One region of the Paenibacillus sp. EC2-1 genome, then DNA from elsewhere that is predicted to be linked to it. Evidence: riboswitches for the same ligand, from Rfam matches in the RefSeq annotation. Region 1 holds a riboswitch; each other region holds the start of a gene.
The links. A riboswitch is a leader RNA that binds a small molecule or an ion and turns the genes downstream of it on or off. The one in region 1 is predicted to bind cyclic di-AMP.

Region 1 (4,207 bases):
TGTTTGTCGTCATGCTGACCGCACAAGTCTCATTCTGGGTGTTCCTCATCGCCATGATGCTATGGAGCGGGCTCAGCTGGGCGCTTTCTCCAGCACAGCAAGCTTATCTGCTTCAGCTGGCTCCAGACAATGCAGAGACTCAGCTGAGCCTGAACTCTTCTATGTTCCACTTGGGGATTGCACTTGGTTCCATGATCGGTAGTGCGGTTATTGCCCAAAGCTCGGTTGCTAACAACCCTTGGGTGGGAGGTACGATTGCCGCCGTTGCCTTTGGCGTAGCTGCCTTCTCACTGACCCGCAATTCCACAGGCAAGAAAGAACAGACCGTCTCGGCTTCGTCATAGTATTCAAGTTAATAATGACAATGTTTGTTAGACTTTTCTGTCATACACATGAAAGCCCCCGGCCTATGCAGCCAGGGGCTTCTTCGTATATATCTAATATCGAAGTCGGAGCAACAGAGACTTAATCTCCTCGTCCTTAAACATCTCTTCCGGATATTTACGGCTGAACGCCGTCAGCGCCATATCATGATAGAAAAACTCAGCAAATACCTTCACAAAGGGCTGTGCCTGCGTCCGGATTGCTTGCCAGCTCCCCTGCTCCACACCTGCGAACAGCAGCTGCTTCGTATCGATCACAAGAAGCATAAATCTCTCTAACTTATCGTGATCTGCGGTAGGGTTCAGAACATATAACTTCGACAAGTTAACATCAGGGTGATCACTCCCCGTCACCAGTGCCTCAACACGCACGCCCTCACGTTCTTTACGGTTCAGTAGATCCGTAATTTCACTAAATTCGTCGCTCCACATGGAGACGAGAACAGACTCCTGTGCTTCCTCAATCATCTGCTTGCAGAACGCTTGAATGGAGCTGTGCGACTTCAGACTCCACACCTGGTCATCCACAACCTGTTTACGGACACCTGCTGAACGAAGCTCCTTTATATCACTTTCAAACTCATGCGTCAGCTTGTCAATGACTGCCTCAACAGGCAGTGCTGTATAGGTTCGCTTTTTACCGGATACGGTGTCCATCACGATTCCCTTATCAACTAGACGATCAAGCACCTCATAAATCTTGGCCTTGGGAACACCAGAGAGCTTCACAATACTTGATGCATCCATCGCCTCACCGCTCGTTACCAGCGTTTCATATACTTTACTCTCGTACTGCGAGTACCCGAATTGTAGAAGCATAGCTCCTCCTTGTACACTCTTGTTACCCTCTATGTTACCGGAGCGCGGGCCGATTGACCAGTCCACTCATAACACCTAACCATATATATTTAATAAATGAATTAGAACCAAAAATACGCACGTGAACAATCCATTAGAAAAGAACGCTCCAATGGCAAGCTGCCTAACCGCTTCCGCTCATGGCTCTGTTGAAAATTCAAGGATAAATCCGTTAGAGCAGACTCCGCGAGTCTACATCGAAGAGCTCCCCATTCCTGCCGCTCTACAATTCGCAGAGCTTCCTCCAGAGGTAATCCCTTCAAATGCCTAAATACAGATGACCAGCGCACCAGATCCGCGAACTCTCTTGTCTCTGGCAGTGTATACTCCGCATAGCCAGAAGCCGTACTGCAAGATATTTTGAGCAAGCCGCAGTTCGGGCTACTTATATTCCTTGGTAAAAACCGTTCAGCATAAGCACAGTCAAAACGAAAAATTTCGATATAACGTATCGTTGTCTCTTGTAATGTAGGTTCCGTTAACGCTGGCAAAGGTTCGATTATTCTAGCCATGACGCGTGTCTCCTTTTCATCGGTTCGATTACAACTCTATTTGTAGATCATATGGATGAAGTTGGATGAATCATACGTTATGTCCCTTCCAAAGTAAATATCCATAACAGGTCTATATCTTCAAAAAACACACGAAAATGCCAAGTGAAAACGCGTACATTACACCCTTACATCGATTATCTATCCAAATGCACAGTATCTTGCGAGTTTGCTTATTTCGGGAGATAAACAGAGAAATATAGAGCATCATGCAGTATAAATGAGAATTCAACTCACTTATCACCCTTTCTGGTTATAAAACAGCTCAATACATGCTTCTCCCTCGATTTACATTCTAAATCGCCAGAAGTATGATACGAAGCATGAATTGAACAATGAATTCACTTGAATCGCTGAATGCCCTTGTCATGTAAGGGATCGGGGGAACCAAATCAAGAGATGTGCAAGGTGGTGTGAGAGCCGCCTGAAGCATCTTCCAGGGGTGAATCCTGCTTCTAAATCCAATGAAATACTGGATTTCAGGTGCAGGTAGGGCGACTCTCACCGCCCGAATCCGTCAGCTAACCTCGTAAGCGTTAGAGCTTAAGCCATTTATGCCTTAATCTGCATAGATTCGCTTGCTTATAGGAGAGGATGATGAAGCTTGTGATCGGGTAATCTCGACCACAGAGGCCTCTAGCCCTCTGTGGTTTCTTTAGATGAACAAATGCTTTTATTCGCTGAGTCCTTGAACGGAAAAGGAACGGGGGAACCAAACGGGAGATATGCATTTCTCTCTGGGGTGAATCTCATCGGCAGGATCACTGCCTATGGGTAGGGCGACTCTCACGCCCGAATCCGTCAGCTAACCTCGTAAGCGTTACTTAGAGAGAGGCAACGATTGTCGTGTGCAGGGCACGGTGTATTTCACTGTGCCATCTTAAAGCCACGGGAAGAGTGATCCTCCTTCCCTGTGGCTTTTTTTGTTGTCTTCTCTTTCTAACCATTAGGAGGAGAAATCATGGAGGAATGGCAAGAAATGATATTAGTATCCGCACCAACCAAGGCTGGAGAGGAATTTATCCACCAGCTCATCTATTATAAAATCCCGTTCGCAGCGATCGCGAATAACCGTGCAGAACGGGATCGTCTTGAGAGCATCGGGACGAAGAACATCGTCTTCATTGATACCACCGATGAACAAACCTGGATCATACCGGATTTTTCCGTGAGCAAGGTGTTTCTGTTCGAAAGCAGCCTGAATTTATGCTGCCGTTACTTGCGGATATGCCGCACATGGACAACGGATCCAATCTATGTCATCACGCATTCAAGCAATCCCAGATTAATTTATAAAGGACTTGGCGCTACCTTTGTGATTCATACCAATAACCATCATGTGTCCTTCTTAGTTTCATCACTCACCAGCTAACCTTGATCCATACTTCATTAAACATGTTTTGGAGGGATTTACATGCAGGATTTGTACATGGTGCTCATTCTCGGAGGAACCTACACGCTATTCACCCTGTTTCTATCCTGGTGTGGACGCGTAGTCCATGAACCGGAGGCAGATAACGAATGATCATTATTATGTTATTGCTGATTTTTATCTTTCTATATTTGATTTACGCGCTGATTCACCCGGAACAATTCTAGGGGTGCTATTGAAGGAGGAAGCAATCAATCATGGGCATTATACAAATTGCCATCGTTATTCTAGTTCTGGTGCTGCTCGTTAAACCAATCGGAACTTACGTGTATCATGTATTTCGCGATGAAGCCAGCAGGACGGATAAATGGTTCTCATGGGTAGAGAAACCGATCTACCGATTAATCGGGCTTAAAGAACGTAAGGGCATGACTTGGAAAGTATATGCCCTTAGCTTTGTAATGACGAACATCGTACTCGTCGCCGTTGGGTATCTCATCCTACGGCTGCAAAAGGCGCTTCCTTTCAATCCGAACGGGGTTGATCATATGGAGCCGACACTGTCATTTAACACCATCATCAGCTTTATGACGAACACGAATCTCCAGCACTATAGTGGTGAATCAGGACTGTCCTACTTCTCTCAGATGGCTGTCATCACGATGATGATGTTCACCTCCGCTGCAACGGGGCTATGTGTCGCGATCGCATTCATTCGGGCGATTACGAGTAAGGGAACGACCATTGGTAACTTCTTCGAGGATTTTGTTAAGGCACATACAAGAATATTTATCCCCTTAGCTTTTGCTGTGGCTCTGTTGCTCGTTGCTCTGCATGTTCCTCAAACCTTAAAACCTACGATTAACGTAACGACGCTTGAGGGTACCGAGCAGCAAGTATCGGTGGGTCCGGTGGCGGCACTAGAGTCCATCAAACATCTGGGTACGAACGGCGGTGGATTTTTCGGTGTGAATTCTTCACATCCATTTGAGAATCCGAGTCCGCTCACGAATGTAATCGAAATCTTATCCATGTGGTGCATT
Region 2 (4,207 bases), 2.7 Mb from region 1:
GGAAATTCACTCACGAAAGAACAAGAAGATAAACTCTTTGAGCGTTTCTATAAAGTTGATCATTCACGAAATAGCGATGGCATTCAAACAGGAGCTGGATTAGGGCTTTCTATTGCTAGAAATATACTTGAGTTGCACGGAGGAACCCTGACATTCAAATTATTAAATAATATTTATAAATTCACTCTTACTTTGCCATTCGAAACCAAAAGTATCTCCAGTATTCAGCCTACAGCACAATAAATATGAAATAGCTCTGACCCCTATTTAGGTCAGAGCTGAAACATATATCATCTATTTTTTTAAGTGATATGGAACCGTCGTAACAATGACATCCTTCCGATATAGCAAGTATGCACGAATCATAAGACTGGTTTGGTTATGAAGTAGATTTTGCCAGCCTTTTTTAGGAATGAATTGAGGAATAACGACTGTTACTTGATATTGAGATTCAGCCGCTTTACGCTGCACAGTATCAATAAATTTACCTAATGGATGAATAATACTCCGGTATGGAGAATTTATCGTCACAAGCCTAACATCGGGTCTCCACTTCTTCCACTTTTCTTCGAATCGAGTTAACTCTTCTCTTTCAAACGGAATGTAGAGTGCAATAACTTGGTCAGCTGATAAAGACTTCGCATAGTTTAATGAATGCTCAACGACATGAGTTATTCCTGACACCGGTAGAATAACAACATTACCTTTGATTTCAACCGATGGTTCACAAGTTGTGATGCGCAGTTGTTCACCAACAGCATCATAATGCTTCTTAATTCGATAGAACAGATACACGATGACCGGTAAGAATATAAAGAATGGCCATACCTGAGCAAACTTAGTCATGAAGAACATTAGGAATACCGTTAAACTGATCACGGCACCTATTGTATTAATTAATAGTTTTGGCATAAAGCCTTCCGGTTTCTCGCGAATCCATTTCAACATCATCCCTGTCTGAGAAAGTGTGAATGGTATAAATACACCCACTGCGTATAAGGGAATGAGGTGCTCGGTTTGACCATGGAAAGCAATAATCAGCAGTATGGATAAGAAGCCGAGAATCATAATACCGTTTGAATATCCTAACCGATCTCCCCGTGCGGTAAACATTCTGGGAATAAATTTATCCTTAGCTAGATTAACTGCAAGAAGTGGAAATGCTGAATAGCCTGTGTTGGCAGCAAGGATAAGAATAAGTGCTGTAGTTCCCTGGATAAAGAAGTACATAAAATTACGTCCAAAAGTCTGATTGGCTATTTGAGATACGACGGTCTCCTGCGCTGTGGGTGCTATCCCATAATAATAGGCAAGGAATACAATCCCTGAGAATAATACAGCTAATAGGATTCCCATGGCCATTAGTGTTCTTGCTGCATTTTTAGGTGCAGGGTCTTTAAAGTTAGGAATTGCATTGGAAATCGCTTCAACGCCTGTGAGTGCCGAACTTCCTGAGGCGAATGCCTTTAAAAGTAAAAACAAACTAATTCCAGCAACTGGCGTACCGATCGGAGCATGTAAATCTGGAGAAACATGCCCCGTGAATATATTGTACATACCCACCACAATCAAAATAAATAATGCAAATACGAATAAATAGACAGGGTATGCTAACACCGTAGCAGATTCGGTTACTCCACGGAGATTTAGAATTGTGATCAGTATGACAAATGCAACAGCTATACTCACCGTATGTTCATGGAGTGCTGGAAATGCCGAAGTCAATGCATCTGTTCCTGCTGAGACGCTGACCGCTACAGTCAAAACATAATCCACGAGTAAAGAACCCCCGGCAACAAGTCCAGGGAGAACTCCTAGATTTTGCTTAGATACAACATACGCTCCACCACCGTGCGGATAAGCATAAATGATCTGACGATAAGAAAGTATCAAGGCCGTTAGTAGAACCAATACTCCGATCCCAATAGGTATTGAATACCAAAGAGCTGCTCCACTTATTGTAATGAGAACAAGTAGGATTTGTTCAGGACCATATGCCACGGATGATAAAGCATCCGAGGATAGAATGGCTAGTGCTTTTTTCTTGTTAAGTTTTTGTTCTCCTAACTCGTTCGATTTCAATGGTCGACCTATCAAAAGTCTTTTTAATGCTGCCATCGTTAGTTCACCGCCAGTGGATAAAATTAAAGGAATGGATGTGTCTTACGGCGTCCCGTATCAGCATTTAGGCACATCAAAAAAGCCACAGGAAAGTTGGACTTTCCCGTGACTTGAAGAAACAAAGTTCACGACAAATCCTCTTTCATAACGCTTACGAGGTTAGCTGACGGATTCGGGATCGAAAGTATCCCTACACTTAGTAACTAGCCAAGTGATTCACCCCTGAGATGAGATTAGCCTCATCTTAATGGTTCCCCCGCTTCTGATTAAGAATTCAGCGATCTAGGACTATTCAATGTTGCTTCCAAACTGGAATCACATTCAAGATTATGAATGAATCTTACTCCCATCCCGTACTTACTGTAAAGATCCAAAGAGACACAAATCGGTTTAAAAATGCCGGATATAATTTCATGATACCGATTACAAAGGCTCAACACCCTTATTATCGTGAATTATCTCGATTTCGCTCTTGTTATTACAGAAAAAAAGAGCAGACGCATTTAGGTCTGCTCTTTTCTTTTATGAATGATCTGATTTTGAGCCAATAAGGCGACTTAATGTGGACTAAACACGAACGCTAGGTGCCTATTCTCCATATAGGATCAACTTTTAAGAACTCTCATTTTATTTTAAGCTCAATTACAGGCTCTTCAGGTTCCTGTACTGTTGTTTTTGATCTGTTGAGTTCAGGAGATAACTTCATAACGATTGATTGGGGCTCATCCAGCATATTGCTGCCGAATACATACTGCATCCCGTCCTCAGTTCCGCCTCCTGAGATACTAGGCGCTTTGTACATTTTCCCTTCAGCCGTTTCTGAGACAATTTCATGGTGATTAAGCATTTCGCTAATTGAAGTTCTAGTTTTAAAATTATTTGTTTTCCCAGGATTATATACGAATGTAGCTCTTGTCATCAGCGGAGAAACTTCAACCTTGGATAACAACACTTGATGATCGCCAAGCATGAACGATTGATCCGGTTTATATATCTCCGTCTTGGTTAAAGAAAATTTCGGGTCCAAGTCGAACTCTACCTTTATTCGCTCTGAATAGTTCATCTCTGAACGGATCGTGCCTGTCTTGGGATCAGAAAGCTTACCGGGATCAACGGAGGCAATTTGGAAATCGACTTCAATACGATTCGGTAAAGGCTTACTACGATCAAGTTCTAACGTTGAACGCCCCTGCCAGCTCTGACCTTCCAAGCCACCAATTTTCGACGTATTCCCTAGATAACGACCTGTTTGTATGTCTGTCATGCGAACACTGTTCACATCATATATTTCCTGAGTCGAATCTGATGTAGCCGTATACAACAAGATTAACTTGTTCTCGTCTGCAGTAACGGCATCGATGGTAATCTGGTAAGGTCCTGATTTCGCCGACTTGTTGATCACCTGTATATAGTCATTTCGTATCGCAGACTCCAATGTACCTCCATCAATATCGTAGGCGGCCATACTCTTAAACTTAAATCGCAGCAATCTCTGATAATGTCATGTCATTGTAGTATTTTAGAAGCAGCACATGGCGATACTTGGGTTTTACCTTTTTCAGAAGAGACCATATCACAAGTCTGTCATGATTGAATCCTTCAAAAACATGTTCATGAGTGGCTTTTTCCAACTCTTCATCAGGCAACAGTACTGCCCGTTTACGTCGTCTCTGTTCATCAATACAAACATAGATCAAGATACGAATGATCCAAGCTTTAAATGCCTTCTTATCTTTTAATGTTGAATACTTAACCCATGCTCGGCAAGTCATCTCCTGCACGGCTTCGAGGGCATCATGCCGATTGCGCAAGTAACTATATGCAATACTGATCAGTGTATCTTGGTGTTCTATAATGGACTGGTAAAAATCGGTCTCTTCATCCGTTCCTGCCAGCACCACCTTTTTCATCTCGGCTTGGGAGCCCATCATGATCTCCTCTCTTTTTCCTTTCTCTATAAAACGTTCTATGAATGAAGACGAGCAAACACGTAAAACAGTTTTTTTATTTGAATTTAATAACTCATGGGTGTAATGTACAACTAAGATATTGGATAAGTTTAGTAATCATAGGAGGGGTTATGTGT
Region 3 (4,207 bases), 660 kb from region 1:
CTCTAGTCGAAACGAGACGGACAACAAGCCTCATCTATGGAAACGCATCCGAACTAAGCAATGCAGCCAACAGGTGGATTGCCGAAACAGAGGTCCTATTTAGAGAACTTCAAGAGAACCAACAACAAACAACCTGACGCGAAGCGCGCCAGGTTGTTTACACTCATATCTGGTATCACCAGAATCGTATTTATAATTACATATTACATATTTACAACTTCACCTTCAAAACGATCAATGTTCTCCTTCGCTCCAATAACAACCATGATATCTCCAGCACGCAGCACATCCATGGCAGTCGGAGCCACAATGACACCCGCACGTTGGTTCAGCGCTACTACGCTAATCCCATAACGAACACGCGTGTTTAACTCATTTAATGTTTTGCCGTCCATACATTCCGTTACCGTCATCTCTACAATTCGGTATTCTTTAGAGAGCTCTATATAATCGAGAAGATTCGGTGTAACAAGTTGATGAGCGACACGAATTCCCATATCTCTCTCCGGGAAAATAACCCTGTCTACACCCAGCTTTTGCAGCGCCCGTCCGTGTAGCACAGAGATTGCTTTGGCTACGACCGTATTAACACCTAATTCCTTAAGAAGAATTGCTGCAAGAATACTCGTTTGAATTTCGTCTCCTATAGCCACGATGCCACAGTCAAAATTACGAATACCAAGCGATTTAAGTACTTCTTCGTCTGTCGCATCAGCGACCACAGTATGGGTGAGGAGCTCACTCATATCTTCGACCACTTCTTCATCTTGGTCGATCCCGAGAACCTCATATCCTAATTCCATCAATTCAAGCGCAAGGCTTGAACCGAATCTCCCCAGCCCTATCACTGCAAACTGCTTTGGTTTCATTTCTTAGCCAATCTCCTTATCCAATAATCATTTTACCTTCGGGATGACGATACAACTCTTTACCTTTCTTGGGTCCTAATGCATAAGCAAGTGTTAATGGACCAAGACGACCAGCAAACATCGTTACACAGATAAGTAACTTACCGAAGAGCGACAACTCAGGAGTTAATCCCATAGACAGCCCTACCGTACCAAATGCTGACGTAGCTTCAAAGAGTATAGTGAGGAAGCTGCTATCCTCTGTCGTCGATAGAATCATCGACACTGTAATAACCAGCAGTAGTGCAAGCAGCGTAATCGTTAACGCTTTAAGAATTCGCTCCTGAACCAAACGGTATCTGAACAACACAATATCGTCTCGGCCTCGCATCATGGCAATAACAGCGGCAATCATCATTGTGAATGTTGTCGTTTTGATACCACCACCCGTAGAGCCTGGAGAAGCTCCGATAAACATCAGTATAACCATGAAAAATTGAGTAGCCTGACGTAGCTCAGTTATATCTAGTGTGTTGGCTCCCGCTGTTCTCGGCGTAACCGACTGGAAGAAGGAGCCTAGAATTTTCCCGCCCCAATTCAGCGAGCCTAGTGTCTCTGGATTTGTAAATTCAAAGATAAAAATAACCACAGCACCTATGAGAATCAGCGACCCTGTCATGGATAACACCACTTTAGAATGCAGTGAAAGCCTCCGACTCTTCCTATAATCAACCAGATCAGCCATGACGATAAATCCAATCCCTCCGGATACAATCAGGAACATCACCACAAAGTTAACAAGCGGATCATATACAAATCCAGTCAAGCTCTTAAAGTCGCCAAACAGATCAAATCCCGCATTATTAAACATGGTTACCGCATGGAAAACGCCGAAATAAAGCGCCTTACCAAACGGCATATCAAAAGCCCATCGGATGGTTAGTAGTGTCGCTCCGCACGCTTCAATCACTAAGGAGTACAGTAGAACCCTGCGGATCAAGCGCACGATTCCTTCCATAGAAGATTGATTCATCGCTTCCTGAAGAACTAGACGGTCTTTCAATGAAATGCGTCGCTTCAATACAAGCGCGAACAGTGTTGCCATGGTCATGAAACCCAGACCACCGATCTGTATCATTATCATGATGACAACCTGTCCGAAGGAACTGAAGAATGTCCCTGTATCCACCACGACAAGACCTGTTACACAGGTAGCAGATGTCGCCGTGAACAAAGCATCCATAAAGTTCAGCGGTTCCCCTGTCGTATTGGAAATCGGGAGCATGAGAAGCATCGTCCCAATCAGGATAATGGCCCCAAATCCCATGACGAGAATTTGCGGCGGCGACAAGCGAAGCCATTTAATTTTGGAAGTCAACATGTTCACCTCTTTAAAAAAATCAAAGAAAAAAAGACACTGGAAATCCAATGCCTTACGCGGTTGGGTTCCTGTGCTACAGCCTACGAGGTTAGCTGACGGATTCGGGCATAACACAGGTCGCCCTATTCACTACCTTTCGGAAGCGAAATTCACCCCACTTAAATGGTTCCCCCATTTTCATTACGAAATTCGGCTGATCTATTCAATTAACGTTATCCAATATTATGATTCATGAACATGTTCAATAGCATGTAGTGATTATAACGCAATCCTTTAAGGATACCAAAGCCGTTTTAGACTTAAATTAACTTAAAAATGAACCGAATTGGGCATATTCTAGAGTAGTAGCACATGGTTATCTACGCTTTTCGGAATCTTTCCTTCATTTTCATCGAATTTTTCATAAATTTGAATGGGATAAGCCGTTTGTGTCTTTCATATCTATGTTATATTGACTTTATGTCTTCATGAAAACAGATAGCTTAATCTAATTGATAACTCGCTAATGCCAAAAGGAGGAATGACATGAATAAAGCAGGACACCCTCTTCATCTTAAATCTGACAAACAACCATTGGTACTACTTGGAATTATTGGTCTCATTCTATTTCTCATCTTTCAGGTCTTTCCATCCACAGCCTCTATTTCATCCGAGGTCAAAACACCCGAAATGATCACCAAGGAGGCAGCCATCAGTGCTGCTGAAAGATTCGCACAAGAACATCTGCAGTATAGTAGGACTTCTTCCACTGACAAACCTCTCGTTACATATCAATCCAGATCTGATGTTTATGGATATCTATCTAAAGAGAATTTGCTCCGCGAATACAATAAAAAGTTTGAGAGCAAATACCCCTATGATGTCTTTCGAGTTCGGTTAGTGCAAGCTGATGGAGTAGCCCTAAACGTAGACGTCCATATGCAGAATGCTAGTGTAGCAGGGTTTTCTTATGATCTGCCTGACTCTAGTTATGAAGGTGCCCTCCTGCAAAAAGGTGACGTCCGCAATCAGATGCTTCGTTTAATCGAAGGAGAGATGTCACTGACTGAAAAGATGTCACTAGCTGAGCCTTGGCTAGAGAGAGAAGGATATAGTCTATCCAACCTGAAACAGATCACCAAAGAAGGGGAGCCTGGACTGATATATCAAGACCCCGAAGCTAAGATTGGGAGTTCACAGCTCCAGCTGAAATTCTCCTTCGAGGATAATCAACTTCGTTCCTATGAACCTGTATTTTCGGTTCCGAAGGACCACACAGCCTATGTAGAGAAACAGACACTAAACGCAACGCTGCTCACTCTACTGGGATATGGTTTATTCACGCTAATCTTGGGGATCTTAGCCATTGTATACAGTGTAAAAACGAAAGCTCACACATCATTTAAACGTGGTATCTTTCTTGCCGTGTTCCTGTTTGTTATTCAGATGCTGAATACCTACAACCTAATTCCCGTCTTCCAAGCGGAAGGTATGTCAGATGCCGGTATCATGGGTATGATGATTTTTTATGCCGTATATTCTCTTGTATTCTCAGCACTCTTGTACTTCTCTCTTGTTGGAGGAAGCGGACTATGGCGTAAGGAAGATGGACTGAATCCTTGGCCACGCGCAAGCGAAGCCGGGTATGGTTCTTACGTGCTAGAGAGCATGAAACTAGGATATATATGGGCATGTATTTTGCTCGGAGCTCAGTCTTTGATCTTTATAGGATTGAATTTCACACTCCACACCTGGTCTACAACAGATGCCTCACAATCACCTTATAACATGCTCTATCCATGGCTCTTTCCATTGATGGCGTGGCTGGCGGGAATATCCGAAGAGGCAGTATACCGTCTGTTCGGGATCAAAATGGTTAAAAAAATCGTACGAAACACATTTGTGGCAAGTCTGATTACTTCCACTATTTGGGCTCTCGGACATACTTTATATCCGATCTATCCGGTCATTTCAAGACCGATTGAGCTCATTATCATCG
Region 4 (4,207 bases), 2.5 Mb from region 1:
ACCACGGTTGATTTTCGGCGATAGAGCTCTTCGAGCACAGCGATAGAAAGTCCAACCCCTTCTCCAGGATCTGTACCTGAAGCCATTTCGTCTAACAGAATCAAAGTTTTGCCGTTGGCGGTATCTAGAATGTGTTTAACATTTCTAATATGAGCGGAGAATGTGCTGAGTGCATGTTCAATGCTCTGTCCATCACCGATATCGACGGAGAGATGTTCAAATACGCTGCACATACTATTCTCCTCTACAGGTATGAGTAAGCCGGATTGTACCATCAAAGTTAACAAGCCTACCGTTTTCAGTGTCAAGGTCTTACCGCCTGTGTTCGGTCCTGTAATAATTAGAGACCGATAATTGTGTCCGATTGTAAAATCCAACGGAACCATGTGAGACCCGATCAGAGGATGGGTAGCTTGTTTAAGTGAAATAACACCTTGATCGTTCAGCTGAACGTCTCTTCCACCGATCGACAATGCATATTTTCCTCTTGCGATGATGAAATCATATAATCCTACGGTGTCGGTATTCAAGTTCAGTTCATGGTTATATTTCTCAGCTAGAGCGGTTAATTCACTCAATACCTTGGTTTCTTCACGAGCTTCATCTGATTGAAGATAACTGAGCTCCATCTGAAGACTAGAGACTTCGGTTGGTTCAATATAGACGGTCTGACCGCTTGCTGATTCATCAAGCACAGTGCCATTCACCAGTCTGCGATGTTCTTTTTTAATAGGTAGAACAAATCGTCCATTCCTTTTGCTGATCAGCGACTCTTGCATAATATCCTTGTGTTTATGAAGTAGGCTATCCAGTTTGCGTTTAATCCGTTCTTCACACACGATGATTTTCTTGCGAATTTTTGCCAGGTCTTTACTAGCTGCATCAACAACACGACCGCCGTGAATACATTGCTCAATTTCTGTTAGAAGCGGTGTTAACTCATACATGGAGGAAGCGTATGAGGCAATGGTAGGAGCGATTTCACTCTTGCTAGTCATATAACGAATGAGCTGCCTACAGCTGCGTAAAAATTGCACTATGTGTGTGAAATCTCTTTCACTGAGCACATATCCTGTTCCAAGTAACTGTAAAACTGGCTCGATTCCTTCAAGTGATGGGATTGGAACACTCGCACCTGCACGGAGAAGAGTGCGAGCTTCCGCAGTCTGATCAAGCTGATGGCGGACAGCTTTAAGCTGGGTTAGTGGTTTCATCTCAAGAATATGCCTTTTACCAACATACGAAACAGCGAATCGTTCCAAGTCTTGCTGCACCTTATCGTATTGAAGTTGTTTTAGAGTGGTTAAATTCATGCGGATCATAACTCCTTTTTCTGTGATTTATACATTCCTGAAGCAGCCCCGGGCAACAAAAAAAGGCAGAGAATGAACCATAGGTTCACTCTCTGCCTTTAGACAAGTCTGCCTGCATATACGATGTCTGGTTAGAATATGCCGACTAAATAACAGCATACTCGTAAAAAATCCGCGCTGAACACTCAGCACGGATAAATAGACGCCAATATACAGGATAGACATCCTGGGCTTCAATTGATATCCGTAGTTCTTAACTAATTGCATAGACGGAAAAATCCACAAGAAAATAAACATAGCCATTTCGGACTATGATTCAAGAAATTTCCAGTCTTATGAAATTTGGTTAGTTAAGAACGCTCACCGACATCAAAATCTCTCCTTAAATAGAAGGTATGAAATAAATATAAATTTTTTTATAGGTGAAAGTCAAGGTGATATATGAAGTAATTCTAAAAAAATAGCCAGTCATTGACGTTGTTATAGGTATCGAAAAAGTATCAATTTACGTTTAAATAGTTACAATCTATTCATAATTTCATGAAACGGACACAATTTAGACGTAAATTGTCTTGCTGGATGTGTTACCTTATTATGAGTAACTTGGAATAACTAATGGCTGAATCCAAGCGAGCATAACGTTTGGTACGGGGGATCTTAATTTTGGGGTGAATGTTTATTTTTATAAACTAGGAAATACCTCTTTCCGAATCCGGCAACTAACCTCGGAAGCAACAAGGAGGAAAACATCATGAATAACATACTGAAGAAACTTCTATTATCCGGAGCGATTGTTGCTTCATCATTCGCTCTTAGTGCTAATTTTGCAAGTGCCGCAACGTCTTCCATAAAGGTTCAAATTAATGATTCACTAGTATCATTCCCGGACCAGAAACCATTTATTGACGCAAAAGGATATACGCAGGTACCGATTCGCATGATCGGAGAAAAGCTGGGTGCAACGGTTAAATATGAGAAAGTTAACTCATACATAGTTAAGGTAACAATTAAAAAAGGAAGTACCACAATTGTACTGAAGTCAGGTTCAAGCATTGCTACTGTTGGCTCCAAACAAGTTAGAATGGACACAACGATGCGCGTGGTAGAAGGACGTTCATACGTTCCACTTCGTTTTGTTACCGAAACATTCGGATTCACGCTCAAATGGGATTCTAAGAACAATATTGCTATGTTGAGTACAGATGGCAAAACCTATAAACCAGCTTGGACAGCTCCAGCGCAAAGCGCATCCAAAGGAGCCCGGGTAGTGACTGAAGCTAAGAAACACTTAGGTGTTAAATACGTATGGGGCGGTTCTTCTCCATCGCAAGGATTTGACTGCTCTGGCTACATTCGTTATGTATATGGCAAAATGGGTGTGAGCTTGCCGCACAGTTCCATTTCGATGCATGATAACCATGGAACTCCAGTTTCAAAAAGCAATCTTAAACAAGGTGATCTGGTATTCTTTATCACCAATAAAGTTTCAACTTCGCATGTAGGTATTTACATTGGGAATAATGAATTTATTTCGGCTACAAGTAAAGGAATTACGATCGCGAACATTAACAGTTCCTATTGGGGGCCGAAATATAATGGTGCAAACCGAATTTTTTAATATCGTGAATAGCAAAGGGTTGTCTCCACGTCATCATTGATGACAAATCGGGGACAGCCCTTTTTTTGTGGCCAATATGTTTTGGGGGATGTCCGTCAATTAATGTAGTAGGTCACGATCTTCGGGAAATTTATCGAAATGATATGCTGCATAGGAGCAAGCGGGATTGATTTTCAAATTCTCTGTTCTAGCATAATCGATGACTTTACGAATAAGCTTCTCGGCAATTCCTTTACCCCTTAATGAAGAGTCAACAAAAGTATGATCTATGCTAATAACATCATTACCGAGGGATGTAAAAGTGATTTCGGCAACGTTCTTTCCTTGTTCTTTGATATAGAATCGTCCTGTATCTGACTGAATTTCCATCATGGATGTTAACCTCCTTTGATCTATTTTTTATTTACCCGAATTTAGTATGCTCTAAACGATTCTCTATAGGCAATACACCCTATGCTAGGCGTCTGCATATGATGAGGTAAGGATAATTCAAAGGAGTGACGATATGACAACATACTCGACTCACCAAGTCGTGTATCAATGCGACCAACATACAGCGAACTCATTGATGCAGCACAAGGAAAAAGTACATCATACGTGCAAAAACGCTGTAAATCGTAAAGTGCGGATACAGACGGTCGATAATGAGATGATCGAGGGAATCGTAGTAGGCGTGGACGCAAAATTCGTATATCTTAATATTGATAATGGTGGTTCTCGTGGATTCTATCCGGGTTTCCCACCGCCAAGACCCCCGTATCCCGCCTATAATCCCATTCTTCCGTTAGCTTTGTTTAACTTACTAACCATCAGTCTATTGTTATAAGTATGTGGCAAGATCATCAGATGGAATGAAATGATATGAAAGCCTGTGTGTTTTTCCGCAGGCTTCTTTTAGTTAAGGGAAATATTTACATATAAATAAACATCATAATCTAGCTTCGTCCTCATAACCATTTACAGAAAGGATAAGTAATCTGGTGTTCCAGTGCAGTGGGTTGTCATTCAAGAGAGGAGGAGGAGGTATTTGTCATCCACCCCAGTAAAGAAAGTGCATTCTAACCCAAGCGGTCTGTCCAGAAGGAAATTCAGATTTAATCGAAATGATTGGATGGGTTACTTATTTAGTGCTCCATTGATTATCGGTGTGCTTGCATTTGCGATCTACCCTATGTTCGCGGCTCTCTTTATGAGTTTTCACCAGACATCAGGACTTTCTTTGAATGGAAAGTGGGTGGGATTGAACAATTACAGTTATGCTTTACAGGATTCGATA

Region 2: linked by a shared signal. The riboswitch ahead of ACK8P5_RS11715 (APC family permease) and the one ahead of ACK8P5_RS24465 (hypothetical protein) in region 1 are both predicted to bind cyclic di-AMP.
Region 3: linked by a shared signal. The riboswitch ahead of ACK8P5_RS21280 (TrkH family potassium uptake protein) and the one ahead of ACK8P5_RS24465 (hypothetical protein) in region 1 are both predicted to bind cyclic di-AMP.
Region 4: linked by a shared signal. The riboswitch ahead of ACK8P5_RS10595 (NlpC/P60 family protein) and the one ahead of ACK8P5_RS24465 (hypothetical protein) in region 1 are both predicted to bind cyclic di-AMP.

The regions. Positions count from the first base shown of each region.
Region 1 covers NZ_CP186006.1:5,212,489-5,216,695, forward strand. The annotation lists gene ACK8P5_RS24450 (MFS transporter) at 1-344, shown strand, start outside; gene ACK8P5_RS24455 (TrmB family transcriptional regulator) at 438-1,202, opposite strand; gene ACK8P5_RS24460 (hypothetical protein) at 1,304-1,753, opposite strand; cyclic di-AMP (ydaO/yuaA leader) riboswitch at 2,134-2,343, shown strand; cyclic di-AMP (ydaO/yuaA leader) riboswitch at 2,461-2,627, shown strand; gene ACK8P5_RS24465 (hypothetical protein) at 2,754-3,164, shown strand; gene ACK8P5_RS24470 (potassium-transporting ATPase subunit F) at 3,326-3,391, shown strand; gene kdpA (potassium-transporting ATPase subunit KdpA) at 3,422-4,207, shown strand, end outside.
Region 2 covers NZ_CP186006.1:2,464,463-2,468,669, reverse strand. The annotation lists gene ACK8P5_RS11720 (sensor histidine kinase) at 1-243, shown strand, start outside; gene ACK8P5_RS11715 (APC family permease) at 295-2,118, opposite strand; cyclic di-AMP (ydaO/yuaA leader) riboswitch at 2,254-2,411, opposite strand; gene ACK8P5_RS11710 (DUF4179 domain-containing protein) at 2,744-3,610, opposite strand; gene ACK8P5_RS11705 (sigma-70 family RNA polymerase sigma factor) at 3,597-4,052, opposite strand; gene ACK8P5_RS11700 (stalk domain-containing protein) at 4,204-4,207, shown strand, end outside.
Region 3 covers NZ_CP186006.1:4,554,286-4,558,492, forward strand. The annotation lists gene ACK8P5_RS21270 (LysR family transcriptional regulator) at 1-137, shown strand, start outside; gene ACK8P5_RS21275 (potassium channel family protein) at 204-869, opposite strand; gene ACK8P5_RS21280 (TrkH family potassium uptake protein) at 886-2,229, opposite strand; cyclic di-AMP (ydaO/yuaA leader) riboswitch at 2,292-2,434, opposite strand; gene ACK8P5_RS21285 (CPBP family intramembrane glutamic endopeptidase) at 2,755-4,207, shown strand, end outside.
Region 4 covers NZ_CP186006.1:2,236,157-2,240,363, forward strand. The annotation lists gene ACK8P5_RS10585 (endonuclease MutS2) at 1-1,313, opposite strand, end outside; gene ACK8P5_RS10590 (hypothetical protein) at 1,341-1,616, opposite strand; cyclic di-AMP (ydaO/yuaA leader) riboswitch at 1,921-2,062, shown strand; gene ACK8P5_RS10595 (NlpC/P60 family protein) at 2,065-2,931, shown strand; gene ACK8P5_RS10600 (GNAT family N-acetyltransferase) at 3,031-3,327, opposite strand; gene ACK8P5_RS10605 (hypothetical protein) at 3,437-3,757, shown strand; gene ACK8P5_RS10610 (carbohydrate ABC transporter permease) at 3,959-4,207, shown strand, end outside.